Regions from separate parts of the Comamonas testosteroni genome, predicted to be linked through region 1. Evidence: riboswitches for the same ligand, from Rfam matches in the RefSeq annotation. Region 1 holds a riboswitch; each other region holds the start of a gene.
The links. A riboswitch is a leader RNA that binds a small molecule or an ion and turns the genes downstream of it on or off. The one in region 1 is predicted to bind glycine.
Positions count from the first base shown of each region.

Region 2: it holds a riboswitch for glycine, as region 1 does, so the genes downstream of both, F0P97_RS18595 (trimeric intracellular cation channel family protein) here and F0P97_RS05285 (D-amino acid dehydrogenase) in region 1, are expected to answer to the same signal.
Region 3: it holds a riboswitch for glycine, as region 1 does, so the genes downstream of both, gcvT (glycine cleavage system aminomethyltransferase GcvT) here and F0P97_RS05285 (D-amino acid dehydrogenase) in region 1, are expected to answer to the same signal.

Region 1 is NZ_CP043568.1:1,166,433-1,178,031, reverse strand. Features, by position in the region: gene F0P97_RS05305 (hypothetical protein) at 1-1,140, opposite strand, end outside; gene F0P97_RS05300 (methyl-accepting chemotaxis protein) at 1,215-2,771, opposite strand; gene dinB (DNA polymerase IV) at 2,908-4,125, opposite strand; gene F0P97_RS05290 (amino acid permease) at 4,325-5,845, opposite strand; glycine riboswitch at 6,389-6,488, shown strand; gene F0P97_RS05285 (D-amino acid dehydrogenase) at 6,660-7,928, shown strand; partial or broken gene F0P97_RS05280 (amino acid permease) at 8,028-9,458, shown strand; gene F0P97_RS05275 (DMT family transporter) at 9,595-10,527, opposite strand; gene nhaA (Na+/H+ antiporter NhaA) at 10,879-11,599, shown strand, end outside.
Region 2 is NZ_CP043568.1:4,026,755-4,034,868, forward strand. Features, by position in the region: gene F0P97_RS18555 (hypothetical protein) at 1-811, opposite strand, end outside; gene F0P97_RS18560 (hypothetical protein) at 1,016-1,243, shown strand; partial or broken gene F0P97_RS18565 (IS5/IS1182 family transposase) at 1,587-1,823, shown strand; gene F0P97_RS18570 (group III truncated hemoglobin) at 1,960-2,364, shown strand; gene F0P97_RS18575 (NnrS family protein) at 2,357-3,622, shown strand; gene F0P97_RS18580 (RrF2 family transcriptional regulator) at 3,636-4,097, shown strand; gene F0P97_RS18585 (CopD family copper resistance protein) at 4,094-4,534, shown strand; gene F0P97_RS18590 (ferredoxin--NADP reductase) at 4,617-5,342, opposite strand; glycine riboswitch at 5,964-6,056, shown strand; glycine riboswitch at 6,070-6,189, shown strand; gene F0P97_RS18595 (trimeric intracellular cation channel family protein) at 6,242-6,907, shown strand; gene mnmC (FAD-dependent 5-carboxymethylaminomethyl-2-thiouridine(34) oxidoreductase MnmC) at 7,023-8,114, shown strand, end outside.
Region 3 is NZ_CP043568.1:2,669,350-2,680,948, forward strand. Features, by position in the region: gene F0P97_RS12100 (RluA family pseudouridine synthase) at 99-761, opposite strand; gene F0P97_RS12105 (PAS domain-containing hybrid sensor histidine kinase/response regulator) at 782-2,962, opposite strand; gene gcvP (aminomethyl-transferring glycine dehydrogenase) at 3,207-6,110, opposite strand; gene F0P97_RS12115 (MolR family transcriptional regulator) at 6,201-6,752, opposite strand; gene gcvH (glycine cleavage system protein GcvH) at 6,800-7,174, opposite strand; gene gcvT (glycine cleavage system aminomethyltransferase GcvT) at 7,298-8,434, opposite strand; glycine riboswitch at 8,499-8,624, opposite strand; glycine riboswitch at 8,643-8,751, opposite strand; gene F0P97_RS12130 (hypothetical protein) at 8,840-9,430, opposite strand; gene F0P97_RS12135 (MBL fold metallo-hydrolase) at 9,443-10,525, opposite strand; gene F0P97_RS12140 (hypothetical protein) at 10,676-11,023, shown strand; partial or broken gene F0P97_RS28020 (RHS repeat-associated core domain-containing protein) at 10,992-11,171, shown strand; gene F0P97_RS12150 (hypothetical protein) at 11,528-11,599, shown strand, end outside.

The sequences.
Region 1 (11,599 bases):
GCAGCTGATGCTGGTGCCATCGTGCAGGCGCTCGGTCTCGGGCGTATCGAGCTGCACCTTCTGCAGCAGCAGCTCATTGAGCCAGCTCAGCGGCAAAACCGCTGGCGCTTGCGGCTCGCTCGGCGGCTCAGGATCCGGCAGGCCCAGCGCCCAGGGTTTGCGGTCCTCGGGCATCAACTCCGGCCATTGCTGCCAGCCTCGCTCCATGGTCCAGACAGCCAGCCGCAGGCTGGCCTGGCTGGCATCGCCCTGTGTGGGGTAGGCATAGAGCGCAAAGGCCTGGGCATCGGCACGCCAGACCATGCTGTGGCTTTCGTCCAGCACCCAAGGCTGGGCGGCCTCACCCAGCATCAGTTGCCAGTGCGGATTCTGCAGCGGAGCCATGGGGTAGCGCAGCTTGCGCAGCGAAGCCGGCCAGTGGCGCTGCAGCGCCACCGGCGGCACCGAGGTGGGCTGAGCCGGTTGTGGCAGCGTTGGCATGGGCCGGGCGACTTCGGCAGGCAGGCAGTCGGCCGGCACCCAGAGATCCACCACCTGCAGCAGGGGCTGCGGCTGCGCGGCCATATGCTCGCCCAACCAGGCCTCGAAGCTGGCATCGGACATGATCACATGCGCATCGTCGGCAATGCCGCTTTCGTTGATGCTCTCGCCACTCCAGCGCGGCATGCGCCAGTGGATGGCATCCAGCAGCTCGCCTTCCGGCTTGCTGATCACCCAGCTGCGACGTGATTTGCGGTCGACCAGATGGGCGGCCTCGCTGTCATAAAAGCCCGTGCGCAGCCAGCGCCCGTCATAGGAGGTGTGCATGTCCATCTCCCAGACATGGGGCAGATAGACGCCGTCCGCGCACAGCACATCGCCATAGATGGGACCGCCCATGCCGCGCTCGCCCTGGGGGCGAAAGTTCACATCCCTGCTGGCCTCGGACGCCGTATCCGCCTGCGCCGAAAGCTCCTGACCGGAGGGTATCTGCGCCGCCGCCTCCGACTGGGCTCTGGCCTGGCCCGCAGGCTGATCAGCCTCCTGCTCGGAAGTTCCAGACGATGCCGCTCTCGCGTCTTCGCGCAAACGCGATATCAGCCAGATCAGCAAACACAGGGCCAGCGCCGCAATGGCGATCAGGGTCAGCACAACACTCATGCCGCAATCCTACCGAAAGCCGATGTGAAAAAGGCAGCTCAGCGGCTGCCTTTTCAGAGCAATGTGGCAAAAGCCTAAAGATGGAACACGTCCACCGAACGCTCCAGCGTCCTGGCACTCTGGCGCAGCGATTGCGCGGCACTGGTCGACTGCTCCACCAGAGCCGCATTCTGCTGGGTCACCGAGTCGAGCTTGGCCACGGCCTCGTTGACTTGCGAGATGCCTATCGATTGTTCGCGCGTGGCAATGCTGATCTGGTGCACCAGGGAGCCGACCTTGTCCACGGCCTGCGCCATGCCGTCTATGGTCTGACCCGCAGCACGCATGCGCGCATTTCCGTCATTGATGCCATCGACCGTGCGGTTGATGAGCACGCTGATTTCCTTGGCCGCCTCGGCACTGCGCTGGGCCAGTGCCCGCACCTCGCCCGCCACCACGGCAAAGCCGCGCCCCTGCTCGCCGGCACGCGCCGCCTCAACGGCCGCGTTCAGGGCCAGCAGATTGGTCTGGAAGGCAATGCTCTCGATCACGCCAATGATCTCGCTCATGCGGGTGGAGGAGCCGCGGATATGCTCCATGGCCAGTCCCACTTCGCTGATGGCCGCGCCGCTGCGGCTGGCCACCTTGCTGCTCTCGTCGCTGGCACCGGCCATGAACTGTGCCGTATCGGCCGTCTGCGACACGGTGCCCGAAATTTCCTCCATCGAGGCCGCCGTCTGCTGAAGGCTGGAGGCCTGCGATTCGGTACGCCCCGCCAGATCGAAACTGCTCTGGGCGATTTCATGGGCGGTCTGGGCAAAGCCCTGCACCTCGGTACGCACATCGCCCACCACGGCGCGCAGATTGATCTGAATCTGCTGCAGCCTCAGCATCAGCGCCCCCACGGCACCGCTGTAGCTCTGGCTGCATTCGGTGCTCAGATTGCAGGCAGCCACATCGGCCGCAAAGCTGCTGGCTTCCTCCAGTCCCGCCACGCAGCGCCGTTGAAAGCGCCACAGCACGAATCCGCCGCCCACCACCAGGCTTGCAGCACGCCAGCCCCAGGCAGCTGCCCCCTGCCAACCCAGCATATCGGGCAGCATGGCGGTCAAGGCCATGATGGCCAGCAACCAGGCCATGCGCGCCACCAGGCCCACATCCTTGCGACCATCCCACCAGCCCATCAGCCCCAGACGACGCACCGCGCCCGCGCGCAGGCGGAAGCTGGCCTGCCCCTGCTTTTCCTCGTTGCGCATGCGCGCGTACAGCGCTTCGGCTTCAGCCACTTCCCTGGCCGAAGGCTTGGTACGCACCGAAAGATAGCCGCTTGGCTTGCCGCCCTCCATGATGGGCGTGACATTGGCGCGCACCCAGTAGTGGTCACCGTTCTTGCGTCGGTTCTTGACCAGTGCCGTCCAGGGATAGCCATGGGCAATGGTGCGCCACATATCCTTGAAGGCAGCGGCCGGCATGTCGGGGTGGCGAATCAGATTGTGCGGCTGGCCGATCAGCTCTTCGTAGGCAAAGCCGCTGACGCGCACGAAGGCCGGGTTGCAATGAGTGATCTCGCCCTTGGTGTTGGTGCTGGAGACCAGCAGCTCGTCACCTGGAAAGTCGTAGTTTTGTTGAGATACCGGCAGGTTCAGGCGCATGCTTTGCACTCCTCCAATAGGCCTATGTAGTTTTTGTTCGAGAGTGAGCATCAGGCATACCGTAGGCAGCTGGTTAACCAGATACACAAATTCACAATTGAATCATCGCACAGCGATGATTCCCGTGGCCCCAAGCTCAGAACAGAGATGCGGTATATGGATCCGAATACTTGACCGAGGTCAAACCATGAGGCCTGAGCAGCAGTTCGCGAGCCGCAGGATCGCCGGCACTTGCCTGCCAGAGCTGCTCGGCAATCAGGCCCGAGACCTTGACCCCCAGCAGCCTGATGCGCTTGCCAAGCGGTACGCGCTTGAGGCATTGGCCCGCGGCCAGGCGGATGGCTGCCGCCTCCTGTATCGGCAGGTTCAGGGTCTGGTCCCGCGTGGCGATCCTGAAATCGTCATAGCGCAGCTTGATGCCCACGGTGCGCCCCACATAGCCCTTGCGCTTCAGATCCTCTGCCAGACGCTCGCACAGGTCCGTGAAGATCGCGCCCAGCTCGGCTTTGTCGCGTACGGCATGCAGATCGCGCTCGAAGGTGGTTTCGCGACTCATGGAAACCGGCTCGCTCTCGGTCACCACGGCACGCTCGTCCCGCCCCCAGGCCGACTCGTGCAGCCAGTGGCCATAGCTTTTGCCAAACCAGTGCAGCAGCTGCGGCAGGCTTTGCGCGGCCAGATCGCCAATGGTTTCTATGCCCAGGCTCTTGAGCTTGGCATCGGCCTTGGGTCCTATGCCGTTGACCTTGCGGCAGGCCAGCGGCCAGATCTGGCTTTGCAGATCTTCGGGCTGGACGATGGAGATGCCGTTGGGCTTGTTGAACTCGCTGGCCATCTTGGCCAGCAGCTTGTTGGGAGCCACACCGACCGAGCAGGTCAGGCCCGTGGCATCGAAAATAGCTTTCTGGATCAGCCGGGCCAGCACGCGTCCGCCTTCGCGCTGGCCGCCGGGCACGTCGGTGAAGTCGATGTAGACCTCGTCCACGCCGCGGTTCTCCATCAGCGGAGCAATCGACACGATGATCTCTTTGAAGGCCCGGGAAAAGCGCCGGTACTCGCCAAAGTCCACGGGCAGAAGAATCGCCTGCGGGCACAGTCTGGCGGCCTTCATCATGCCCATGGCCGAGCCCACGCCGAACTGCCGTGCCGGATAGGTGGCCGTGGTGATCACGCCGCGCCCCGTGTAGTCGCGCAGCAGCGGAAAGTCCGCCACCGGGATCTCGGACAGCGGCCGCCCCGCATGCCGCGCCAGCAGCTCTTCGTCAAAGCTGCGCCGCCCGCCGCCGATCACCACCGGCAGCCCCTTGAGCTGCGGGTAGCGCAGCAGCTCCACGGAGGCGTAGAACGCGTCCATGTCCAGATGCGCTATGCGCCTGGGTCTGGGCTCGGGGCTGGTGGGAAGATCGCTCACAGTGCCGATTTTGCCTGCGCTGGCAAGAGACGGCAGCCATGCGTCAAACAGGCATACAGGCACCAGGAAACAGCAAGCAGCGCCAGCCCCCGGCCCTGCTGCTACCCCCTCCCGAACAGAGAGGGGAAAGGCTCAAACCGCCTCAGGACGAAACCTTGCCCAGCTTGATGTCTTCGAGCTCGTCAAAGCGCATATCGGCATAGCTGACCCAGGTCTTGCGCTTGACCAGCCAGTAACCCAGCCAGAACAGCAGGAACAGCGGAATGCCCAGATAGGTCGAGACCACGCCGCCCCAATCGATGCGATCTTCCAGGAAGGCCTGATAGTTCTGGCCCAGCGTCACCACCAGGCACAGCACAAAGGCAAAGATGGGACCGAAGGGGAAGGCGCCGGCCTTGTAGGGCAGCAGGCCCACATCGTGGCCATGCATGACATAGCCGCGACGGAAGCGGTAGTGACTGACGGCAATGCCGAGCCAGACGATGAACTCCGTCATGCCGGCCAGATTCAGCAGCCAGATATAGACGGCCTGCGGGCTGTAGAGCGAGGAAAACAGGCACAGGCTGGCGACCAGCGTGCTGCCGATCAAGGCCACCAGCGGCACGCCGTTCTGGGTCAGCCGGGAGAAGATGCGCGGCGCATTGCCCTCGGTTGCCATGTTGTAGAGCATGCGCGTGGCCGCATACATGCCCGAGTTGCCGGCCGACAGCACCGAGGTCAGGATCACCGCATTCATCACCGTAGCCGCCGACAGCAGGCCTGCGTGCTGGAACACCAGCGTGAACGGGCTCACGGCGATATCGGCGACATCAGTGCGCAGCAGTTGCGGATCGGTATAGGGAATCAGAAAGCCGATGACGACAATCGCCAGCACATAGAACAGCAGGATGCGCCAGAACACCTGGCGAATCGCACGCGGCACGTTCTCGCGCGGGTTCTCGGATTCGCCCGCCGCCACGCCCACCAGCTCCGTGCCCTGGAAGGAATAGGCCACGATCATGGCCACGCCCACAAAGGTCGCGAAATTGCCGACGAATGGCGCATCGCCCGTGGTCCAGTTCTCGAAGCCGGGCACATGGCCGTTGCTGATGATGCCGAACAGAATCAGCACGCCGGTGATCAGAAAGGCCACCACGGCCAGCACCTTGATCAGTGCGAACCAGTACTCGGCCTCGGCAAAGCCGCGCGCGGAAAACGCGTTCAGCCCCACCATCAGCAGCAGGAACAGGCCGCTCCAGAGGATGCCCGGCACATTGGGAAACCAGTAGGCCATGACCAGTTGCGAGGCCACCAGGTCCACCGCCACCACCACGGCCCAGCTGAACCAGAAGTTCCAGCCCAGCGCAAAGCCGAAGCCGCGATCCACATAGCGCGAGGCATAGGTAGAGAAAGAGCCGGCCACCGGCATGAAGGCAGCCAGCTCACCCAGGCTGGTCATGATGTAGTACACCATGATGCCGATGAGAAGATAGGTGAGCACGGCTCCGCCGGGGCCGATCTGGGCGATGGCCGAGCCGGAGGCCACAAACAGGCCCGTTCCGATGGCGCCGCCAATGGCGATCATGCTCAGGTGGCGCTGCTTGAGCACCCGGTGCAAGCGGGGCTGCTTATCGTCACCATCGCCAGTCGGCGCGAGCTGCTGGCTTGAGTTGGGTTGGGACATAAATGTCTTGTTGTAATGGTTTGCGCCCATCCGGACAAAACACCCAACCATCCCGCAGGCGCTGCGACAGGCAACGCAAAAAGGCGACCATGACGGTCGCGGGCAACAAGGACAAAGGAACGAAGCCATGACAGCAGAACGCCATGGCGGATAGGCCAGTCGCATCCTGAATCGGCAGCCACCCCAGTCGGGCGCTTCAATGGCAAAGCGGTGATATCGCCGGGCCCATTGACAGGCAAAGACGATATTTTGCCCAAATCCACTGCCGGCCATGGCCCGCCATGCCAATGCAGGGGCTGACTCTGGGGCTGCTCGGCGGCACTTGACAGCGTCTATCGCTATGAATTTAGAAGCGCACTGCGCTTGAATAAATTCATTTTCATAGACAAATACTCAATATTTCCTTGAACGATAAACGCAAAGCGCTATCAAATAGCGTGGACTCCACATGATCAGCCATGACTGGGCCCTGGCGCAGAAGTCTAGTAAACCCGTATATCCAGGCGCCGCCGTTCTTCCTACATTTGCCCACAGGCACTCAGCCCGGTGATGCCGAGAGAGACTGCAGCGCAAACTTGGCGCATGCAGCGCCGAAGGAGCAACCGCCCCGGAAACTCTCAGGCCAAAGGATCGGCATCGCTTTCACACACTCTGAAGAATGTCCGGACGTCATCGTCCGCCGGGCATACCGAAGGAGCAAGCGAGCAGCGCCGCAAGGCCATGCCTCGTGAATCTCTCAGGTCCAGAACAGAGGGGGCGTCCGCTGCGCATGTTGCGCACGGGCTCCACCCTTGACGTTTCTGGAATCTGAATCATGAAGACAATCGCCGTCATCGGCGGTGGCATCACGGGCGTGACCACCGCCTACGCTCTCGCTCGCCGCGGATTTTCCGTCACCCTGTTCGAGAAACAGCGCTACGCCGCCATGGAAACCTCGTTCGCCAATGGCGGCCAGCTCTCGGCCTCGAACGCCGAGGTCTGGACCCATTGGTCCACCATTGTCAAAGGCCTCAAGTGGATGCTCAAGAGCGATGCTCCGCTGCTGCTCAACCCCAAGCCCAGCTGGCACAAGATTTCCTGGTTCTGCCAGTTTCTCGCTGCCATCCCCCACTATGAGAAAAACACCGTGGAGACCGCCAGGCTGGCGATTGCGGCACGCGAGCACCTGTTCGAATGGGCGGCTCGCGAAGGCATTGACTTCGATCTGAAGCAAAAAGGCATCCTGCATATCTACCGTGACCGAGCAGGCTTTGAACATGCGGGCAAGGTTTCCCAGTTGCTGGCCAAAGGCGGGCTGGAGCGCCGCGCCGTGACACCGCAGGAGATGCGCTCCATCGAGCCGACCCTGTCCGGAACCTTCTATGGCGGCTACTTCACCGAGAGCGACTCCACAGGCGACATCCACAAGTTCACCAGCGGCCTTGCCGCTGCCTGTGAGCGACTCGGCGTGCAATGCCGCTACGGTCAGGAAATCGTGTCGGTGAGCAGCAATGGCAAACAGGCCAGCGTGACCGTGCGCCAGGGTCCGGCAACCGAGACCTCGACTTTCGACGCCATGGTGGTCTGCGCAGGCACGGCCAGCCGCGCCCTGGCCGCTCAGCTCGGCGACAGCGTCAACATCTATCCGGTCAAGGGCTATTCCATCACGGTCAATCTGGCGGACGAAGCCAGCCGCGCCGCAGCCCCCGTGGTGAGTCTGCTGGACGACGAGACCAAGCTGGTCACCAGCCGCCTGGGTGACGATCGCTTCCGAGTTGCCGGTACGGCGGAGTTCAACGGCTACAACAAGGACATCCGCGCCGACCGCATCCGCCCTCTCATCGAATGGGTGCAGCAGTGCTTCCCGGGCGTCAGCACGCGCAGCGTGGTGCCCTGGGCGGGCCTGCGTCCCATGATGCCGGACATGCTGCCGCGCGTGGGCCCTGGCAACAAGCCCTGCGTGTTCTACAACACCGGCCACGGCCATCTGGGCTGGACCTTGTCGGCCGTTACCGCCGACATGGTCGGCGACCTCGTGCTGCAGTCCATGGGCAGCGCCAGCAGGCAGTCCCGGCCGGCCAAGCTGACCACCGCCAGCGCCTGACCACGACCTGAAAACCTCATCAACAAGCCAGACACGGCAGCCGCAGCGCCCCGTGAGGGGCAGCTGTTGCCGTGTGAATGGCAAACGGAGACATACAACATGAGTCGAAATCATCCAAGCGCAGCCGGGGAGTCGCTGCAGCAGACAGGGGAGCTGGAGCGCGGCCTCAAGGACCGGCATATCCAGCTGATCGCCCTGGGCGGTGCCATTGGCGTGGGCCTGTTCCTGGGCTCGGCCAAGGCGATCCACAAGGCCGGGCCGCTGCTGCTGGTCAGCTACGCCATCGCGGGGCTGACCATCTTCTTCATCATGCGGGCACTGGGCGAGTTGCTGGTGCACCGCCCTGTGGCCGGCTCTTTTGCCACCTATGCCGAAACCTATGTCAGCCCCTGGGCCTGATTCGTCACCAGCTGGACCTACTGGTTCACCTGGGTGGTGACGGGCATGGCGGAGCTCACGGCCATAGGCATCTACACCCACTACTGGTTTCCGGCCATTCCGCAATGGGTTCCGGCGCTCGCCACCCTGGCCGTGCTGCTGGGCGTGAATCTGATTGCGGTCAAGGTCTTCGGCGAGCTGGAATTCTGGTTCGCGCTGATCAAGGTCGTGACCATCGTGGCCACGCTGGTGCTGGGTGTGGCCATCATCACCACGGGCTGGGGACCGCTGGGCCAGACGGCAAGCTTCACCAACCTATGGTCGCATGGAGGCTTTGCACCCGTGGGCATGGTGGGCGTGGTCTTCACCTTGCAGATAGCCTGCTTTGCCTATACCGGTGTGGAATTGATCGGCGTGACGGCCGGCGAGGCCGAGTCGCCCGAGAAAGTGCTGCCCCGCGCCACCAACAGCATCGTCTACCGCATTCTGATCTTCTATATCGGCGCCCTGATCATCATCATGTCGCTGGTGCCCTGGAACGAACTCAGCCCCGACATGAGCCCTTTCGTCCATGTCTTCGACAAGCTGGGCATTCCTGCCGCCGCCGGCATCATCAACTTCGTGGTCATCACTGCCGCCGCCTCCTCATGCAACAGCGGCATCTTCAGCACGGGCCGCATGCTCTATACGCTGGCGCAATTCAAACAGGCTCCCGCCAGGCTGGGCAGGGTCAATGCGCGCCATGTGCCTGCGGCCGGTATTGTTTTGTCGGCAGCATTCATGCTGCTTGGCGTGGTGCTGAACTATCTGGTGCCCGAGGAGGCTTTCATCTACGTGACCAGCATTGCCACCATCGGCGCCGTCTGGACCTGGGGCATCATTGTCTTTTCCCATCTGCGCTATCGCCGCGCCGTCAGGCTGGGTCATGCGGCAGCCGTGGCCTACCGCATGCCCGGCGCACCGTTCACCAACTGGTTTGTGCTGGCCTTTCTGGCCGTGGTGCTGGTCTGCCTGTCGCTGGATGCCAGCACCCGCGTGGCCCTATATATCGCGCCCCTGTGGTTTGCGCTGCTGACGATTGGCTACCGGCTCTACGCGGTCAAGCCCGAGCAGCGCCATCGCCTGGCGCAAGCGCAACAGCAAGCCGCCTGAGGCGCAGCACAGCCGCACTGGGGATGCCATGGCTATACGCTGATTGATTCAGGAGCTTCTTGTGCTCTTCCATGCTTCATTCAAAGGATTTTTCACTTTAGAAATGAGCAATGGAAAGCGCAGGCAGCTCTTGAAATCAGAGCTGCAGACAGATCAGCACCAGTCCCAGCATCATCAGCGCCATGCCCAGCTTTTCGGTCAGCGACAGCTTCTCGCTGAACACCTTGCGCGAGACGATATAGCTGAACACCACCTCCACCATGCCCAGGGTGCGCACGGCAGCCGCCCCCTGCATGGCATAGGCGGTGAACCAGGCCAGCGAGGCCGCAGCGCCCATGCTGCCAGCCAGCAGTGAGATGCGCCAGGCCTTGAAGATCGGGCGCAGGCCCTGCTCATGGGTTCTGGCAATCCAGGCGCTCATGACGACGGACTGCATGGTCTGCGCAATCAGCACGCCCCAGGCCCCGGAAAGCCAGGGCGAGCTCACGCCCAGCGCTGCGATCTCGACCGCGCCGCCGCGAAAGCCCACGGTGGCCAGCGCAAAACAGGCGCCGCAGATCAGCCCGTAGACCGAGGATTTGCTGGTCCAGGCCGAGAGCGTGAACAGCTGCCCGCGCGGCGGCAGCGACAGCATCAGCACGCCCACCGTGGCAAGCACCATGGCCAGCAGCGCCAGCCGGGTCGGCAGCTCGTGCAGAAACATGGCGGCAAACAAGGCCACCTGCAGCACCTCGGTCTTGGACAGCGTGACCGCCACGGCAAAGTTGCGCTCCTTCATGGCCATCAGCAAGGCCGCCGTGGCAGCGACCTGAAAGAAGGCTCCAAGCGCAATCCAGCCCAGATACGCGACGCTGAACTTCGGCAGCACCTGGGACGGATCGCCCAAGCCATACAGCGCCAGCAGATAGATGGCGGCAAACGGCAAGCCGTAGAGAAAGCGCACCAGGGTGGCTGGCAGCGTGCCGACCTGAGCCGTCAGCGAGCGCTGGGCCGTGTTGCGCACCGTCTGCGCCGCCGCCGCAAACAGCACCACGCCCACCCACAAATATTCCATTCCTATGCCCGACATGAGACGCTTTCTTTTCTGTTAGCGCGCCAGCATAGCGCTGGCTGCCGGACGGTGCTGACGCGATTCGTGCAGTCCACCCGCTCAAGCCGAGGCGACGTGAAGTGCGAACGGCTTCCGTTCTGATGGCGAAGTCTCCACCCAGGCAAAATAACCTCAAATCCAGACCATTGCTGCATCTTTAGCTACAATTTCGGCCGGGTGCCCGCCGCACGAGGTGGCGATGGCAGGTGAATGTTCATGCGCAGGTCGGGCCGCCAGCGCTCCAGTCGTCTAGCAGTGCAGACGGCACCAGCAGGCATTGCCTCAGGTGCAGAACGCATTCAGCGCACGACTTCAGCCACCTACCGACACATGGACCCACAAACACTTGTGCAGGCCCCTGCGCCTTTTGCATCCCCAAATTCACCCCGTGTTCCCGCACTGCAATCCGCGACCGAGCGCGTGCAGGCACAAATCTCGCACCTGCTGCATATCGAATCCTTTGCCGGCATGGTGCTCATGCTGGCCGCTGCCGCAGCCCTGATCTGGGCCAACTCCGCTGCAGCTCCAAGCTACTTTGCACTATGGCATGCCCCCGTCGCGCTGACGCTTGGCCCCTGGAGCTTCAGCACCGATCTGCATTTCATCGTCAACGATGTGCTGATGACGGTGTTCTTCCTGGTTGTGGGCATGGAGATCCGGCGCGAGCTGCACAACGGCGCGTTGGCCAGCCTGCGCCAGGCCAGTCTGCCGCTGATCGCTGCCATCGGCGGCGTGGCCGTGCCCGCGCTCATCTACGTGGCCCTGGCGGGCAACGACAGGACGCTGCTCAACGGCTGGGCAATACCGACGGCGACCGACATCGCGTTTGCCGTGGGCGTGCTGGCCTTGCTGGGCCGCAATATTCCGGGTGCACTGCGTATCTTCCTGCTGGCCCTGGCCATCATCGACGACATCGTGGCCGTGCTCATCATCGCCTTCTTCTACTCCGGCGGCCTGCAGGCCATGGGCTTTGTGGTCGCCGCAGCCGGCGTGCTGCTGGTGCTGCTGTTCAACCGCATGGGCATTGCCGCCGCGCCCCTGTATGTGCTGC
Region 2 (8,114 bases), 2.9 Mb from region 1:
CGGGCACCATGTCCTGCCTGAAGTACCACCAGAAGTGACCGCCCACGTAATTCGGGGTAGTGATCTTCATCGTGTAATAGCGGGTCAGGTACTCGGCCTTCTTGGCTTTGCGTGAGGTACCCACTTCCCCGAACCCGATCTTGGAATTGGGGAACATCACGCGCAGCTTGTCAAACACCTGCTGCCAGTTGGGCTTGAGTCCATTGCAGTCATCCTCATAGTAGGAAATCCAGACGTAATCCAGGCCCTGCTTCATGTAGGCAGGGACATTGGTCTCGGCCCACTTGAACATTTCATTGGAGGATTGAGACCAGCAGCCCTGGTTGTAGTAGAGCGTGATCGCGGCCGTCTTGTTCTGTGCCTTCACGATGTTGTAGGCATTGGTCATCTTCGCCACCACATCGGCATTGGCCCCCAGCCACTCGCCGTTGACCTCGTTGGCTACTTCCCAGATATCCACTACATCCGACAACGCATTGAGGTATTGATTAGTCCGTTGAATGTACGCATCCACGCTGTACTGCTTGACGTAGTACGAGTCCAATATCTCACCCATCACATAGGAAACCTTGGAGATTTCCACTGCTGGCTTGCGGTAATAGTCCGGGTTCACGAACTCATCGAAGACGATGCGCGTGGTAGGCCGGTAGGCCAGCGACGACAGGCTGCGCGTGATGTCGCCAAGCCTGCTCACATCATCCACGGTGACACCGTAGATGGGAGTCGGGACTATGCGGCCCGAGGGTACGTTGGTCTGAGCAGATACTACGGAGCACAGGGAGGCAATGCAGAATGGGATAACTGCTTTCATGCGGTATCCCCCAATGAAGGGTTCAATGAATTTTTTCACTTGGATCAATATGAATCGAGGCATGGCAAGGGCAGGATGTGACTGCTTCTAGCTGGTAGCACCAGCTCAGACCGACCCTCAGTTGACTCTCGATAATTAGCTAAACGAACGACTTTAGTCCATGAAGTTTGGCTAACAGTAGCCAAATGAAACGAAACACGTCCCATGGGCCAGCGCACATATCGAGTTCACGGCTACTCGGCCCTTGTTGACGCGCTCAATGCTTTGCGGCAGCTACCAGTCAATGAGTTGATTGCCAGAGTTGATGTGCCAGCCTGGGTAACGTGGGTGAGCCATCTACATGAAGCGTTACGTGTGTTGCCTACGATATGGGTCGTTTACAAAAATGAGCGCATCGAGGAAATTGTCATCGTGCGGTTGCCAGTCGGATGATATGAACCGTGCTTTATGTGGTCACTTGTCCTTTGCTTCGCAGTCCGCTTTTGGCCGAGAGTTCCATTTCACTCATGTCCCCAAAAACAGTCACTGGATGACTTGCCGTTCACATCGAGCGCCTGCTCCGGGGACTCATGTGGACCTCACGCTCCCGGCCAAGAACAGTCGGTCAGAGGTTTTTCCAAGCCGACCGGCTCTCAATACTTCAAGCTCACCAGCTGACCTATAGGGGAAGCTGAATTCAAGCGCAATCAAACCACTGCCAAAAGAGCCTTCTTCAGTCGCAAAGTGCTAATTAACCGACCTTTGGGTGCTTATGCCAGAAGGGAAGGAAACGGGCGCTTACCGCAATGCGGCTATCGCCGCCTGCAAGCGCTTCGGGCGCAAACGATGCAAGTGCCAGAGTGGGTATCACCGATGCAGCCTGGTGGAGACCAGGAGCCACTGCATCAAGCGACTCGGTGAACAGATGATGTCACGTACGCTCGAGCGGCAGGTCAAAGAACTTCATATCCGAGCCGCTCTTTTCAATCGGTTCACTGAGCTGGGCTGCCCGCAGACGATGGCTGCGGCATAGCCACGTCTGGGGTCATGGGTAGTATGGCCCGGCGCTGATTTATGAAACAACACCATGCACCTAGAGACATGCCCAGTTATAAGATACATAACTAATGAATCTTATGTACAGCTACGACAGCGAAAGGAATTGTGCAATGAGGATTCATGAGCTTTGCACTGAAGAGGAAGTCGTCAGCTTGGTGCACTCCTTCTATGCGCGAATACGCCAGGACGAGGTGCTCGGCCCCATCTTCGATGCACGTATAGCGGACTGGGACCATCATCTGACCAAGCTGGTGGATTTCTGGTCGGCCATTTTGCGACGCACAGCACGCTTTTCAGGGGCCCCTATGCCCAAGCATGCTGCGCTACCGGGTCTAAGCCAAGAGCTGTTTGAGCGCTGGCTGGGCCTGTTCGAGATCACGCTGGCCGAGCAACCCAACCGCGCCATGGCCGATCAAGCGTGCCAGGCGGCGCGCCGTATTGCACAGAGCCTGTGGTCGGGCTACCAGATGAGCCGTGATCCCAAGGCACTACCGGCGGTGGTGAGCCATGTCTGAGCTGCTGCAGATCGAGGAGCCGATGGGGTCTGTGCCCAAACCCAAGACACCTGCACCCCAGTGGAAAGCCTTACTGGAGCTTGGCTTCAGGCCCTTGTACATGGCCGGTTGTCTGTGGGCTGCGGTGTCGGTCGCGCTGTGGGTGTTCGCGCCACAGTGGCTTGCGGGGCGTTTGGGCGGCGTGCTGTGGCATGCGCACGAGATGCTGTGGGCCTTTGTGGCGACGATTGCCGTGGGCTTTCTGCTCACGGCGGCTAGCAACTGGACTGGAAGCAACCCTATGCAGGGCCGGGCGCTGGGCGGGTTGTGCGCACTGTGGCTGCTGGCGCGCGCGGGTTTCCTGGTGGTGGGTGATACAGCTTTTGCTTTTGCCGTAGTGTGTGAACTGCTGTTTTTCGCCTCCGCTGCCGTAGTGCTGGGCCGGGTGATCTATGCAGCACGCAGCCGACGCAATTACGGCCTGCCGCTGCTGGTGTCGGGTCTGGGCGTGGCCGATGCACTCTTTCTGCGCTCGGTATGGCAAGGCAGCGACTACGCAACGCTGATGCATTACCTCTATACAGGGCTGCTGTGCATGGCTGTGATTGCACTACTGGTGGCGCGGCGCGTTATTCCATTCTTCGCGATGCGGGCGGTGACGGATCTGCAGATTCCCATGCACACGGCCAGCGGGCAGTGGCAACTCTGGGCTGGCGTGCTTTGCATTGTCTGCCTGTTGCTGGGATGGGTGCCGGGTATGGTGGCCGCATTGGCTGTCACGGGGCTGATCACCCTATGGCAGGTGTTGGCCTGGAAACCCTGGGCTGTGCGTCAGGTGCCGTTGCTGTGGATTCTGTATCTGGGTCATGCGGCCTTGGGCACGGGCCTGCTGGTGGCATCGCTCCAGGCGAGCAGCTGGGTACTGCGCTTGGCATGGCCAGTCCATGTGATCGGCGTGGCCGGCTTTGCAGTGCTGATAATCGGCATGGTGACACGTACGGCTTTGGGCCACCTGGGGCGACCATTGCGCGCCGATGGGAGCATCGTGGTCATGTATGCGCTGGTGCTTGCCGCCGCTTTGTTGCGCCTGCTGGCACTTCTGCCTGCGGGGCTCCCCCAAGCCGCACTGCATGCCTCGACGCTTGCATGGGTGCTGGCCTTTGCTTTGTACCTGTGGCGATTTGTACCCTTGCTGATTCGGCCGCGCCTGCCACCAGCTGGACTCTCAGCGGCTCAGCCCTCAGGACATGTCGCCAGCAAGTCCAGAAAATCTGTTTGAACGAGATCACTCAATGCGTCTAACCCTGATGACCGACTATGCGCTGCGGCTGCTCATGCATGTAGCCCAGCGGCCAGAGCGCCTGTGCACGATTTCCGAGGTTGCGCAGGCTTATAGCATTTCCGAGCCAAATCTGATGAAAGTCACGCATCAACTGGCCCTGCAGGGTTGGATAGAGACGATACGTGGAAAGGGAGGCGGCATGCGCCTCGCCCGTGAACCAAAGCAGATCCATATCGGTACAGTGATACGTGGACTAGAGTCCGACTTCACGCTGGTGGAATGCTTTGGCAACGACAACCGGTGCACGCTGACCGGCGACTGCCGCCTCGCTGGCATGTTGCAAGGAGCTCTGCACAGCTTCATGGCGCATCTGGATGGCTTCACTCTTGCGGACCTGATACCGCCAACGTCTGCCAGCGCAGTGCCATTGATTCCTGCCATCCGACTGACAAGAAAGGAGGCCCAGACATGAGCTATGGCCTGCTGATCACACTACACCTGCTGGCCGCCGTGGCGTTTGCAGGCACAGTGTTCTTCGAAGTCGTGCTGCTCGCCAACGTGCACAGCCGAGTGCCGAAGCAGCACATGCTCCCCGTGGAGCAGGCGCTGGGGACACGCGCCACCGCCGTCATGCCCTGGGTGTTGCTAGTGCTGTATTCTGCGGGAGCAGGCTTGGCCTGGCAGCACCGCTCGGTACTGGCGCACCCCTTGGCCAGCAGTACAGGCATGCTGATGGTGCTCAAGATTGCGCTGGCGCTTAGCGTTCTTGCGCACTTCGCCAGCGCCATGTGGTGGCGCCGCCAAGGGCAACTCAATGGGCGACGCTCGCACCGATTGCATCTGAGCGTGTTCTGCCATGTGCTGGTCATTGTCTTGCTGGCCAAGGCCATGTTCTATCTGCACTGGTAAGAGCCTAGCGACAGATGCCAAGCCGCTGCATCCAAATGCGTCATGGCAGACTTTCTCCTTGATCAGAGAGGAGTCTGCCAATTCAATATCCAAAGAACTCCTCACTACGCACATCGTCCTCATCAATACCGGCTGATATCAGCAACCGCTGCATTGACGCAACCATGGAAGGTGGGCCAGCAACATAAAAGATCGGATTAGCCAAGCCCTCAATGGCCTGCTGGAGCCACTCTCTATCGATCGTTTGTGTATCACCACTCCAATCCACGGCAGAGTGCGCCATATCCGTCATGGTGGCCTTGAGCCGGAATTTTGGATTCTTCTTTTCGAGAGCTTGAAGCTCAGAGAGAAACGCCGAATCTTCTGGACGACGATTGGAATACAGCAGAAGCAAATCCTGCTGTGACTGCTGCATTGCAGCGTTTCGCAGCATGCTCATGAACGGCGTCACGCCAATCCCACCGGCGATGAGCACACCCGCTCGCGCGGTGTTTTTGTGCAAGGTAAGCGAACCAAATGGTCCATCGATATCCAACTCAGCACCTACAGGCAGAGCTCCCAAAGCGCGTTTGTAAACGCTGTCCCTCATCCTCGTAGCAAACACTAGTTCACTCTCGTGTGGCGCGCTGACAATGGAGAATGCGTGACATCGCTCCTCTTTACTCTCCCCTGGGACCGCGCCCGGCAGCTGGATTTCAAACGCCTGTCCAGGACGGAAATCAAACCCCGCCGGTTTGGCGAGATGAAATGCCATCGTACCCTGCGCAACCTCCTCGCGTTCGAGGATTTTGCTGTGCTCTGTGCCCATGATTCACTCCTTCGCAATCGATGGATCTACACATTGGATGCGTCCAATGGAGTAAATATTCCCGTCAATCGATACCCACCGTGAGAAACGGGTCGAAATGGGCACTCTCATTGAACCGACCACCTCAGCCTGCTATGGCCGCGTTCGGCCAGAAGCAGCCCCGTTCAGCTTGATAGTGCAAACTCTCACCGAGCTTTGAACTCCCCCCCACTCAGGCTTGCAATCAAGTCGGCTTTAGGCTGACCTGAGTCACTCACAGACCCATGCCGAAGCGGCGGCAATCGCCAACACCAGTTGCTGCACGCCGCCTGTCCTTAACAGCTGTTTTACGCTCCAAGCCGGCTGTTCGAATCGCATGGCCGCCACGTACCGGCTCAAAGGGCCGCTTCTGCGTGCCACGACAGGTTCGTGTCGTCCCCAAGCAGTCTGTCAACGCCTGAAGAATGAGCGAGCCTTCGAGAGCACCGCTTGTCATGGCGGGCGGCTTGACAGACGAAAACGCGGACTTGCGCGAGCCACGGCGGGTTCAGACTGGGCCTCCGCGCCCCAGCTCGGCAGCCGCAGAACCACATTAATACAGGTATTAACCCGAATAAAGTCACTGAAACTGGCTAGAATCGCGCCCATCCTGCGGGAGAGCGGAGCCTTTCGAGGGTTCCCGCCGAAGGCGCAAACTCCCATAATCGCTCAGGCAATAAGTACCGCAGGTGGGTCTGACAGGACCCGGATATCGCCAACTGGAGAGCAGCCCGCAACCACAAGTCTGCAGGGCTCACCGAAGGGGCAAGCATGGCCACCGCGAAGGTGCTCATGCGCAACTCTCAGGTAAAAGGACAGCGGGAGAGGCAAGCCGGACACTCCCGCCGATGTGAGTGGCTGGTCTATTTTCAAGTGCCTTCATGCTTCCTTCCGTCTCTTTGCTGGACTCGTTCCAGGCCTCCAACTTCACCGTCATGCTGGTCATCTATCTGGTGGCCATTACCGCCGAAGCCATGTCCGGCGCACTCGCCGCAGGGCGGCGAAATATGGATATCTTTGGTGTCGTCGTCATCGCCTTCGTCACTGCCCTGGGCGGCGGCACCATCCGCGACATGGTGCTGGGCCACTACCCCATCGGCTGGACCCAGCACCCTGAATATGTGTATCTGGTCATCAGCTTCGGTCTGCTGACCACTGTGATTGCACGCCATATGCACAGGCTCAAGCAGGTGTTTCTGCTGCTGGACGCCATGGGTCTGATCGCCTTTTCGCTGATTGGCTGCAATACCGCGCTGGAGCTGGGCTACCCCACCATCGTCATCATCATGGCCGGCATGATTACCGGCATCAGCGGCGGCATCTTGCGCGATGTGCTCTGCAACCAGGTCCCCGTGGTGTTCCGCCGCGAGCTGTATGCGAGCGTGTCGCTGTCCGTATGCCTGATGTTCCTGGGCCTGCGCTATCTGGATGTCAGCCCCAATATCAGCACCATCGTGTGTTTTGCCGGCGGTCTGGCCTTCCGTCTTGCCGCCATTCGTTTCAAATGGCGCCTGCCGGTTTTTTCGTACCAGCAGCGCTGGGAGTGATCGAGACTCCCCCTCTCTTGCTACGCAGGGCGGCCCTTGCTTGGCTGCTCTGACCTAGACTGCGCCATGCGTTACCCATGTAGTTTCACTTTCCATGTCTGAACCCATCACATGGATGCCGGATGGCACCCCCTACAACACCCGATTTGGCGATCGCTATCACAGCGAGCTGGGCGGCCTTGACCAGGCCCGCCAGGTTTTTCTCGGTGGCTGCGAGCTGCCAGCCGCCTGGGCTGATACAGCGCAGTGGCGCATTCTGGAAACCGGCTTTGGCTTCGGACTGAACTTCCTCGTCACCTGGTCGGCATGGAAAGCCGACCCCAGACGCCCGCGCATTCTGCATTTTGTCTCGGTGGAGGCCTACCCTGTCTCGCGCGAGGATCTGCTCGCGTTTTTGCCGGCCGATGAGGAGCTGCGCCCGCTTGGCGAACAGCTGGCCGAGCAATGGTGGGGACTGCTGCCCGGCGTGCATCGCCTCTCGTTTGACGACGGCCAGGTGCTGCTGACGCTCTATATAGGCGATGCCAGGACCATGCTGCGCAAGCAGCAAATGACGGCGGACAGCGTGTATCTGGATGGCTTCTCTCCCCAGCTCAACCCCGAGATGTGGGATGAAGATGCCATGAAGAACATTGCCCGCCATTGCCGCCGGGGCACGCAGCTTGCCACCTGGTGCGTGGCCGGCCATGTGCGCCAGGCGCTCAAGGCCCAGGGTTTCGAAGTCAAGAAGCACGCTGGCGTGCCGCCCAAGCGCCATAACCTGCATGCAGCCTACAACCCGGCATGGGAGCCGCGCCATCGCCCGGACGGCCTGCCTGCGCCCGTGGGCCAGGCCGGCCACTGCCTGGTGCTGGGTGCGGGCCTGGCGGGTGCTGCCGCTGCTGCCAGTCTGGCCAGGCGCGGCTGGGAAGTGACGGTGCTGGATGCGGCGGCCGAGCCTGCGGCAGGAGCTTCAGGCCTGCCAGCCGGCTTGTTTTGCCCGCATATTTCGCCCGATGACAGTGTTCTATCGCGCTTGTCCAGAAGTGGCGTACGCACAACGCTACAAAATCTGCAGCAACTGAGCCAAGCGCAAAAGTTGCATCCAGCACAGGACTGGGCCCATGGCGGCGTGCTCGAGCACGACCTGAACGAGCCCTCCCATCTGCCCAAGTCATGGCTGCAGCCCGGAAGCGAGACCTACCCCTGGGGCCTGCACTGGAGCGCG
Region 3 (11,599 bases), 1.5 Mb from region 1:
GTTCAGATTCCTGTCCTGCCTCAACGCAGTTCTGAAGGGTTTTCTGTTGCGGCGTGGCAACTTTGAGAGCTTGACGGATGCTGTCTATTTGAGGGGGATTAAAAAAGTGGATCGCTTTTTAGCTGCAGCAGTCCGCCGGTGACCGGGTGCACCAGCTCCAGTGCTGCCGCATGCAGCAACAGGCGTGGGCTGGCGCAGGCCACTGCTTCGCTGGCATATAGCGCATCGCCCAGCATGGGGTGGCCTATGGCCGCCATATGCAGGCGCAGTTGATGGGTGCGGCCCGTCAGCGGGCTCAGCAGAACCCGGGTGCGGGATATTCCTGGTTGAACGGTGTGCTCGATCACTCGCCACAGCGTCTGGCTGCTTTTGCCGGTTTCGTGGTTGATGACACGCAGCGGCCGACGTTCCCAGTCGGCCGCAATCGGCAGGTCTATCAGTTGCCAGCCCCCGGCATCCGCTGCTTCGCTGTGCGCCTGCAACTCACCGGCCACTACGGCGATATAGCGCTTGTCGACCTTGCGTTCGGCAAAGGCCTGGCTGAGCTGGCGTTGGACGGCCGGATTGCGAGCCATGACGACCAGACCCGACGTGGCCTGATCGAGCCGGTGCACGACCAGCGCATCGCCGAAATGCTGATGGGCACGCAAGCTCAGGCAGTCCTGCTTGTCGGGGCCGCGACCGGGCACGCACAGCAGGCCCGAGGGCTTGTCAAGCACCAGCAGGTGCTCGTCTTCATACACACAGTTCAACGCACTCATTCAAACAGCTATCGATTGTTTCAGGGGTTGAGCAGTTCATGCACAGTGGCGCAGAACTCCTGCACATCGTTGGGCTTGTGGATCAAGGCCCTGGCTCCGGCTGCAATCGCCGCCTGCTCGATTTCGGCTGTCACATAGCCGGAGGCCAGTGCAACCGGCAGTTGAGGGTTGATCTGCAGAGTCTGCCTGAGAAGGTCCAGGCCGCTGAAGCCGGGCATGTTGTAGTCGGTGACTATGAGGTCAAAACGCTGTGGCTCCTCATGCAGGGCGGCCATGGCCTCATGAGGATCGGTAAAGCCCGAGACTTCATAGCCGCGACGGCGCAGCAGGCGCTGAAACAGAAAGACCAGAGCCTGATCGTCGTCCACATACATGACATGGCTGGCGCGCGTGGCCAGGACCGGTTCGGGCAGCGGAGCTTCGGGCTTGTCCATGCGCATGGGCGGCAGCGCACAGTGGCCGGAATTCGGGTCGCTGAGAGGAAAGTACAGCGTGAAGCAACTGCCCTGGCCCAGTTCGCTGTGCACATCGACAGCGCCACCATGGGTGCGCATCACGCCATGTACGACCGAGAGGCCCAGGCCTGTGCCCTGGCCGACCGGTTTTGTGGTGAAAAAAGGCTCGAAGATGCGTCGCTGAGTCACGACGTCCATGCCGGGGCCGGAGTCCTGCACCATAAAGACCAGGTATTCGGCCACGGCCAGACCCAGGCGTTCGCATTGGTAGCTGTCGGGAGCAATGCGCATGGCCCGCATCTGGATGATGCCGCGCTGACTGCCAATGGCCTGCATGGCGTTGTTGCAGAGATTGAACAGAGCCTGTTCCACCTGAGTGGGGTCTGCCAGCAGCGGCGGCAGATCGTTGGACTCCTGCACCTGCAGCTCTATGGAGGGAGGCAGAGTCACGCGCAGCAGGCGAGCCGTGTCGGACATGACTTCCTGCACCTGAACCGGACGGCGTTCGGGCAGGTCATTGCGGCTGAAGGTCAGAATCTGGCGCACCAGGTCGCGGGCCCGGCGACCGGCTTTTTCGATCTCGCGCAGGCTTTCCATGGCAGCCGGGTTGCCGCAGCTATCGGCCTTGGCCAGCTCCACATTACCCAGGATTGCACCCACGATGTTGTTGAAGTCGTGGGCAATCCCGCCGGCCATGGTGCCTACGGCCTGCATCTTGTGGGACTCGCGCAGCTGGGTTTCCAGCGCATTGCGCTGGGCTTCGGCGCGATTGCGGCTGGTCAGGTCGCGCGCAAAGATAGTGGTGGTGTCGCCGCTGCTGTGGTGCTCGAAGGAGACGCTGATTTCCATGGGAATCTCACGCCCCGACAGGGTCAGTCCCGTCATCTCGCCCAGCACGGCCTGTGTGGTCAGCGAGGAAAAAGCCAGTGCCCGGGCGGCATCGGGTAAAAAGCGCTCCAGCGGGCTGCCCAGGGCATCCTGAGGCGAGCACAGAAACAGGGCTGCCGCCGTGGGGTTGAAGACTGTGATGCGCTGATGCTGGTCGACGCAGATGATGGCGTCCAGCGCGGAGTTGATGACCGACTCCAGCCGTCTCTCGCTGGCATAAAGCTGCTGGTTGCGCTCTTGTAGCGCCTTGCGCTCGGCAAGCAGCGGGCCCTGATTGACAACGGCACACAAATACTGCCAGGTGGCCGGACCGTTTTGCTGGGGTACAACCACGCCGGCCACATGCAGGTCGCCGCAGAGCTCAAATTCTTCGGTGATCTGGAACAGAACCTCGTGTACCTCGGCGCGTCCCAGCGCTTTGGCCTGCTCGAAGGCCGTAGTCACGCGCTCTGCGTCGTTGGCATGCACAAAGGGCTTGAAGTTGATCAGCAACCGGTCTTTTTCGGTGGGCTGAAATGCGCGGTGAGCCATGGCATTGGCCTGGACCACCATATCGTATTCATCAACCACCAGCAGCGGCAGCGGAATGCTTGCAAACAGCGTTTCAAACCGCTCCGATGCGCTCTCGGCGACGGCCTGGCTGTAATTGAGCACCTCGTTTTGCAGCTCCAGCTCGTGCTGGTAGTTGCGCAATTCCGCCACCAGGGCCTGCAGCGGGTCTTCATCCTCCGGCACCAATGGCTGGATGTTGGCGCTCGGGCCCAGCGGGGCCGCTCCGGGGGCCAGCAGGGCATGCAGGGGCAGGCCGCCATCAATGACAGGCAGCAAGGGTGGGGGAGTGGGTTCAGAGGAGCTCATGAGACAGGCAGAAGACCTCTGCAGTGTAAGCCGGTCCCCGCACTTGACCTTGAAAAAGGCGGGCAGTCAACCGGTATTCAGGCAACTCGATGCTCGGTTTGGCGGCAGCAACGCAGAGTGCATTGATGTCGTGAATGCATTCACTGCCGGCGAACAGCGATGGGTTGGCAGGTGTTCGATATTGACTGAGCATGAAAAAGCCAGTGCGGCAGAGCGCACTGGCTTGGGGTGGAGAGCTTGGCTATCAGTCTTCGTAGGCGTCCATGGGCACGCAGCTGCAAAACAGATTGCGGTCACCATAGACGTTATCCACGCGGCCCACGGGGCTCCAATACTTGGCGCGGCGCAGGGCAGGCACGGGATAGGCGGCGGTTTCTCGGCTGTAGCCATGTTGCCAGTCGGCGGCAAGCAAGGACTCTGCCGTATGGGGTGCGTTCTTGAGCGGGTTGTCATCCCGGGGCAGTCTGCCGGCCTCCACTTCGGCAATCTCGGCGCGGATGGCGATCATGGCTTCGATGAAGCGGTTTAGCTCATGCAGGCTTTCACTCTCGGTCGGCTCCACCATCAGCGTGTTGGGCACGGGGAAGGACAGTGTGGGTGCATGGAAGCCGTAGTCGATCAGGCGCTTGGCCACGTCCTCGGCCATCACGCCGCAGCTTTCCTTGAAGTGGCGCAGGTCCACAATGCATTCATGGGCCACATGACCATACTCGCCCGCGTAGAGCGTGGGGAAGTGGTCCTTGAGGCGCGCGCTGATGTAGTTGGCGTTGAGGATGGCGGTCTCCGTCGCCAGTTTCAGGCCCGGTTCGCCCATCATGCGGATATACATCCAGCTGATTGGCAGAACGGCAGCATTGCCTAGAGGCGCTGCACTGACAGCGCCCACCTGGCGGACGTCGCCCGCGGTGGCATGCCCCGGCAGAAAGGGCACCAGATCTTCGACCACGCACACGGGACCGACGCCGGGGCCGCCGCCGCCGTGAGGAATGCAGAAGGTCTTGTGCAAGTTCAGATGGCTGACATCGCCGCCGAACTCGCCGGGCGCGGCAAGACCTACCAGGGCGTTCATATTGGCGCCGTCCACATAGACGCGGCCGCCATGGCTGTGCACCAGCTGGCACAGCTCCTTCACCTGGGTCTCGAACACGCCGTGCGTGCTGGGGTAGGTGATCATGATGCAGGCCAGATTGGCGCTGTGCTTCTCGCAGGCCAGCTTCAGGTCAGCCATGTCCACGTTGCCGTTGTCGTCGCACTTGGTGACCACGACCTGCAGGCCCACCATTTGCGCGCTGGCCGGGTTGGTGCCGTGGGCACTGCTGGGAATCAGGCAGATATTGCGGTGCGCCTCGCCGCGCGATTGATGGAAGGCCTTGATGGCCAGCAGACCCGCGTATTCACCCTGGCTGCCTGCATTGGGCTGCAGGCTGATGCCCGCGTAGCCCGTGGCCTGGCACAGCCAGTCGCGCAGTTGCTGGTCCAGCTCGGCATAGCCTTGCAGCTGGCTGGCGGGCGCAAACGGGTGGATGTCGGCGAACTCTGGCCAGGTGATGGGAATCATCTCGCTGGTGGCATTGAGCTTCATGGTGCAACTGCCCAGCGGGATCATGCTGCGGTCCAGGGCCAGGTCCTTGTCGCTGAGGCTGCGTATATAGCGCAGCATGGCGGTTTCGGAGTGATGGGTGTTGAAGACCGGGTGGGTCAGGTAGGCCGTGCTGCGCAGCAGGGATTCGGGGATCAGCGAGGTCGGGCCTTCGTCCATGGCCTCGATGGTGGGCAGCGCCTGACCCTCCTGGGCAAAGATGCTCCAGAGCAGCTCGACATCGGCCCGGGTCGTGGTTTCGTCCAGGCTGATGCAGAGATATTCATCCCAGGCCTTGCGCAGATTGACACCTCGGGATACGGCACGAGCCGCCAGGGCATCGGTCGCCTCCCGGGTATGCAGGCTCAGTGTGTCGAAGGCTGTGTCGTGGTGATGGGCGCTGAAGCCCAGCCGGGCCAGACCACGGCTCAGAATCGCCGTCAAGCGTGCCACCCGCTGGGCAATGCGCTTCAGCCCCTGGGGGCCGTGGTAGACGGCATACATGCTGGCGATCACGGCCGGCAGGACCTGGGCCGTACAGATATTGGACGTCGCCTTTTCGCGGCGGATATGCTGCTCACGTGTCTGCAGCGCGAGGCGGTAGGCGGGCTTGCCGTGCACATCGACGCTGACACCCACCAGGCGGCCGGGCAGGCTGCGCTTGTATTCGTCGCGGCAGGCCATGAAGGCAGCGTGCGGGCCGCCTGCACCCATGGGCATGCCGAAGCGCTGGCTGTTGCCCACGACAATATCGGCATCCCACTCGCCGGGAGGTGTCAGCAGGGTCAGGGCCAGCAGGTCGGTGGCCACGATGGCGGCCGCCTGCTTGGCGTGAATGGCTTGCACGTCGGACTTCCAGTCCACGATCCAGCCGCTGGAGGCCGGGTACTGGATGACGGCGGCGAACAGGTCGCCAGCCAGAGCGGCCTCCCATTCCTGCTGGCTGTTGGCAATCACCACTTCGATGCCTATGGGTTGGGCGCGGGTCTCGATGACTTCAATCGTCTGCGGATGCAGATCGCCGGCCAGCACGATGCGATTGCTCCTGGATTTGACAGAGCGCCTGGCCAGCGTCATGGCCTCGGCGGCAGCCGTGGCTTCGTCCAGCATGGAAGCATTGGCGATAGGCATGCCGGTCAGGTCGGTCACCATGGTCTGGAAGTTGACCAGTGCCTCCATGCGGCCTTGTGAGATCTCGGCCTGATAGGGTGTGTAAGCAGTGTACCAGGCGGGGTTTTCGAGGATGTTGCGCAGGATGACGCCCGGCGTGTGCGTACCGTAGTAGCCCTGGCCGATAAAGCTCTTCAGCACCTGGTTCTTGCCGGCGATGGCCTTGAGTTCGGCCAGCGCCGCTGCTTCGGGAATCGGAGCCGGAAGATCCATGGGCCTGGCGCGAGCAATGGAGTCGGGCATCACATCGCGAATCAATGCGTCCAGCGTGGGCTTGCCGATGGCGGCCAGCATTTTTTGCTGCTCCTCGGCGTCCGGGCCTATATGCCGGGGGATGAATTCGTGGCTGTTTTCCAGCGCTTCCAGCGAAGCGACAGGGGCAGGAGGCGACATCAGCATGGGAGGGACCTATTCTCAAATACTGTGACTGACGGTTTGCATGCCAGGCATGCGTGAAAGCCGTATGCCTGAAGGCATACAGCCGGTGCTTCAAGCAGCGCTGGCTTGTTCCAGCGCGGTGTTCATCAGGGCCAGGCGTGCGCTTTCCTGGTCGGCATATTCCCAATCGGGATATTTGCTGCGTGCAACGGTGTTCAGCCATTGCTGGCAGGCCAGGGCAAGCAGGGCCTGCTTGTGCAGATCGGCATCGATGCTGCCCGTGATCTTGAGCTGACCAAAGGCTGTGGCCACGTGGGCGCGGCAGACCGAGAGGAGATAGCTCTGGTTCATGTCGTCGCTGGCCAGCCATTCGGCCTTGGCCGCATCGTCATGAGCCAGTATGTCCCTGGGCACGGGAAGATCCCAGTCGCATAGTTGCTGTTGCAGAAAGCGCAGGGTCTTGGCGGACTGGCCACCCGTCTGCTCCTGGTACCACTCTTCGAGTGAGGCCAGTGTGTCGCTGCCGTCATCGTTGCCGAAGGGGCTGAAGTCGTCACCGCAGTCGTAGAAGAAGTCCTGGGTCGCAATGCGCGCAAACGCAGGGTGGCTGGTCTCGCGGGCGAGACCGACTTCCGGATCGTCGAAATACAGAATGGTGCTCATGGCTGCATGCAAAAACGGCCTTCGCAATGCGAGGGCCGTTGATATGCTTAGTTGTCCTTGGCGAAATCGTTGTAGGCGGTCTCTTCCATCAGAGCTTCGAGCTCGCCCACATTGCTCATCTTGACCTTGAAGAACCAGCCAGCGGCCAGCGGGTCGCTGTTGGCCAGCGACGGGTCATCGCGCAGGGCTTCGTTGACTTCGACGATCTCGCCGGTCACGGGCATGTAGACATCGGCAGCGGCCTTGACGGACTCGACCACGCCAGCCACGTCGCCGGCCTGGAAGATGGAGCCCACGCCGGGAAGATCCACAAACACCACATCGCCCAGCGCATCCTGTGCGTGTACGGTGATGCCGACGATGGCGGCATTGGTGTCGGCGGCGTTGATCCACTCGTGTTCTTTGGAATACTTGATGCTCATGGAAAGCTCCAGATGGGGGGGATTCAGGGGAATCGGGTGTTGTTTGAGAAAGGTCCAGTGCGCACTTTAGCGGTGTTCTGGCTGCTGTTTGGCAAACTGGCCCGTCTCATGCGCGGAGGCAGACTAGCCGCGGTGATAGCGGGTGGGAACGAATGGTGTGGCGACCACCTTCATGGGCACCGGCTTGCCGCGCACCACGGCGAAGATTTCCGTATCGATGGCGGCGTAGTCGGGCTTGACATAGGCCAGCGCCACGGGCTGGTTGAGCGTGGGACTGAGCAGGCCGCTGGTGATGTGGCCGATATGCTGTCCGTCCATGTTTTCCAGCACGGCGGGCTCGCGCACGGGAATGCGCTCCAGCGCGATCAAGCCCACGCGCTTGCGGCGCAGCGACTGAGGGTTCTGCAATTGCTCCAGCACGATGGCCGCACCGGGAAAGCCGCCCTCGCGCTCGCCGCCGCTGCGGCGCACCTTCTGCATGGCCCAGTTCAGCGAGGCTTCCACCGGGGTGGTGCTGGTGTCTATGTCGTTGCCGTACAGGCAAAGCCCGGCTTCAAGGCGCAGCGAGTTGCGCGCGCCCAGGCCGATAGGGGCCACCTCGGGCTGGGCCAGCACAGCTTCGGCAAAGGCTGTTGCCGCTTCGCCGGGAAGTGAGATTTCGAAACCGTCCTCGCCCGTATAGCCGCTGCGCGTGATGTAGAGCGCATGGCCCTGCCAGTCGAAGTGGTTGCCGGTCATGAAGACCAGTTGCGTCACTCCAGGAATCAGGCGCGAGAGGGCGGTGGCAGCTTGCGGGCCTTGCAGGGCCAGCAGGGCGCGATCGGGCAATGGGACGACCTCGCAGCAGCTACCGATGCGGTTCTGGATATGAGCGATATCCGCCTCTTTGCAGGCACCGTTGACGATGAGGAACAGATCATCGCCGCGGTTGACGAACATCAGGTCGTCGAGAATTCCGCCTTGTTCATCGAGCAGCAGGCCGTAGCGCTGCTTGTGCAGGCCCAGGTCCATGACATCGACGGGCATCAGTGATTCGAGCGCGGCGGCGGCATCGGGGCCGCGCAATAGCAACTGGCCCATGTGCGAGACATCGAACAGGCCGGCAGCCTTGCGCGTGTGCAGATGCTCGGCCATCAGGCCTTGAGGGTATTGCACGGGCATTGAGTAGCCGGCAAACGGCACCATGCGGGCACCCAGTTTCTGGTGCAGGGCAAACAGCGGTGTGGAACGCAGATCGGAAGAAGTGTCAGCAGCAGTCACAGGCAAGCGCTCCGGTGGTCAAAACCAAATGAGTGGCCATGCATGACGGGGCCATGCTTGGCGGGCTTGCCCTGCTGTCCGCTTTACCTGAGAGATTCACTGCCTTTGTTTTCGCGGGCAGCTTGCTCCTTCGGTGGATGCTGGCACACATACGAAATGACGGCCTGCATCTCTCTCCAGCAAGGGACGCTGCAGGTTTGCACACCTGCAGCGCTTGTCAGTCCTTTTGCCTGAGCGTTTTGACTCCGGGTGGGGGTCTGCGCCTTCGGCGGTGCGGGGCAGCTTCAGCTGCAGGCACTCTCTCCTGACGCTGGCGATTCTAGCGGTGGGCAAGGGGCTTGCACCACCGAATCGTGCGGATTTTGGGGTTTTCGAGCACAGTTCGTCCGGATTGGGTCTGTGTACTCACCGTGTCTCGGTATTCAAGGACGGAGATTCTGGGGATTCGATCTCCTGGCGCGGAAACACCAGTTGGTAGGGCTGCTCGAAGCAGGCAGTCACGGCCTGGCCCTGGCGCATGCCGGGCTTGAATTTCCAGCGCTCGAGCGAGCGCATGATGGACTTCACGATGCGGGGATCGGTATCGGCGGGCTGATAGGCCACACGGCCGAGTTCGCCCTGAGCAGTGACCTCCAGGCGGAAGATCACCATGGTTTCCAGTCCTTGAGGAAACCAGCTGGCACTGATGATCGGCGTGGTGTGGCGGCGTGGCTGTGGTTGCCGATCGAGCTGGGCGACGGGTGTGCAATCTGCCTTGATCCATGCAGGCCATTCCATGCTCTGTGACCGCCTGTGCTGCGTGTCCAATGGCGGAGCCGGCGCAGGCTCCGGCCGCTCGGAAACCGTGCTCGCGGTGCCGGCGCCCGGAGGCAGCTTGGTCCGACTGCCATCGGAGAGGTGGGAGCAGGCACTGAGCAGCAAGGCGGTCAGTGACGCGGCGCAGGCTGCGCCAAGGTGTGAAATGCGCGAAATGTCCATGAGGGCATTGTCGGCCATGTCGGCAGCATTTCAGGGTTGCGCAGGGCGCAGGTCCAGTTCCTTGATATCGGCCTCGGCGCAGGCGCGCCACCAGGCCGAGCCCGCATGCGGAGCGCCCAGGTCCAGGCGCTCGCCCATCATGGGCGTGGCGATCTCTATGCCGTGCTGCCTGCCCAGACTCATAATCTGCTCGAAGGGGTCCCACCAGGCATGCATGGCCAGGTTGAAAGTGCCGTTGTGTATGGGCAGCAGCCATTGGCCGCCGAGATCCCGGTGTGCCTGCACGGTCTGGGCCGGATGCATATGGACATAGGGCCAGTGGGCATCGTAGGCGCCGGTTTCCATCAGCGTGACATCGAAGGGGCCGAAGTGCCTGCCGATTTCGGCAAAACCGTCGAAGTAGCCGCCATCGCCGCTGAAGAAGACGCGCAGCGGCCTGTCGGCCCGGTGATCTTCTATGGTCCAGGATGCCCATAGCGTGCGGTTGCCGTCGCGCAGGCTGCGTCCCGAGAAATGCTGGGCCGGCGTGGCCGTGAAACGCAGGCCGTCGAACTCGCTGCCTTGCCACCAGTCGTGCTGCACGATCTTGTCGGCCGGCACGCCCCAGGCTGCCAGTCTGTCTCCCACTCCCAAAGGGCACAGAAAAACGCCTACCTTGGGCGCGAGCACGCGGATGGTGGCGCGGTCCAGATGATCGTAGTGGTCATGCGAGAGCAGCACGCCGCGCAAGGCAGGCAACTTGTCCAGGGCGATCGGCGGGGCATGGAAGCGCTTGGGGCCGGCAAACGGCAGTGGGGAGGCTCGCTCGGAAAACACGGGGTCCGTCAGCCACCAGCCGCCGCGCAGCTTCATCAGCAAGGTCGAATGGCCCAGGCGATAGAGGCTGCGCTCGGGCGCGAGGTTCAGCTCGGCCGTGCTCAGTGGCAAAACGGGCAGTGCCTTGCCTGGCTGGGAATCGGCCGGCTTGTTGAATAAGAACTTCCATAGCGTCCCGGCATCGGGCTTGGGACTGTTGGCAGGACGTGGATACGTGTTGCGAAAGCGCCCGCCGGAATACTGGGGCGAGTCCTCGTAGTCGGAGATGGAGGTGGAGAGACTTGGTTTGCGAAACAAGATCAGGCGCCTTATTGAGACATTGGCCGCAGTTTGGGACGGTTTGCGGCGCTGCAAGAGCAGGATTGCAAGAGGCCGTATCGCCGGGACGGCCATTCCAATGATCCGACGGGGTGAATGCGACACTCGCTGTCTGAGGAGCAAATGCACATGAATCCCATGGTTCACAATCTGGAGAGCATGCTGGCGGCCGGCAAGGACGGTGCGCTGCTGCGCTATACCCTGGGCAAGGCCTATGCCGACGACGAGCAGATGGCCGTGGCGCGCGAGCATCTGCGCAAGGCCACGGCACTGGATGCCGAATACTCCGTCGCCTGGAAGCAGCTGGGCAAGGTGGAGCTGGCGCTGGGCGATGCGCAGGCGGCGCGAGCCGCCTGGCAGCAAGGGTTGAGCTGTGCCCTGGCCAGGGGCGATACCCAGGTCGTCAAGGAGTTGCAGGTTTTCCTGCGTCGCTTGACACCGGCATCAAAATCTGCGTTTGCAAGGGCAATACTTTGACCGGGAAACTGGATTACATTATAACCTGTTCAGGTATTATGACCCTGATATAGGACGGTTTACGCAGCAGGATCCGATTGGGTTGGCGGGGGGGAATTTGTATGCGTATGCACCGAATCCCCTTACTTGGATTGATCCGTTGGGGCTGAAATGCTGGAGTACAGCGAAGAAAGATTTCTGGAAAAATGAAGCGAAAACAAATCCCCATAAATATTCGCAGAAAAATCTAGAATTGATGAGTCAGGGTAACGCATCCTAAGATGCGGGTGCAGGTTTATAATAAAACAAAGGGATTATTGAGACAAAAGATATCCGAATGGAGATTCACCACAAATATTTACCACAGCGTAGTGGTTCTCCTAAAGCGCATGAAGTTTGGAACCTTGAACCGACAACGCCGTGGGGCCATGCTTCGATGGATCCATATAGGCATACGGGTTATGACTTAATTAAGATTATAAAAGGGACCAACTCATGGTAACGACTATTGATTTAAGAGAGTTCGTGAAAACAGATAGTTATATTAACTTGCTCAACAAGGTTACTGTTGACCTTTCGTTGAACGTAAATCCTGAG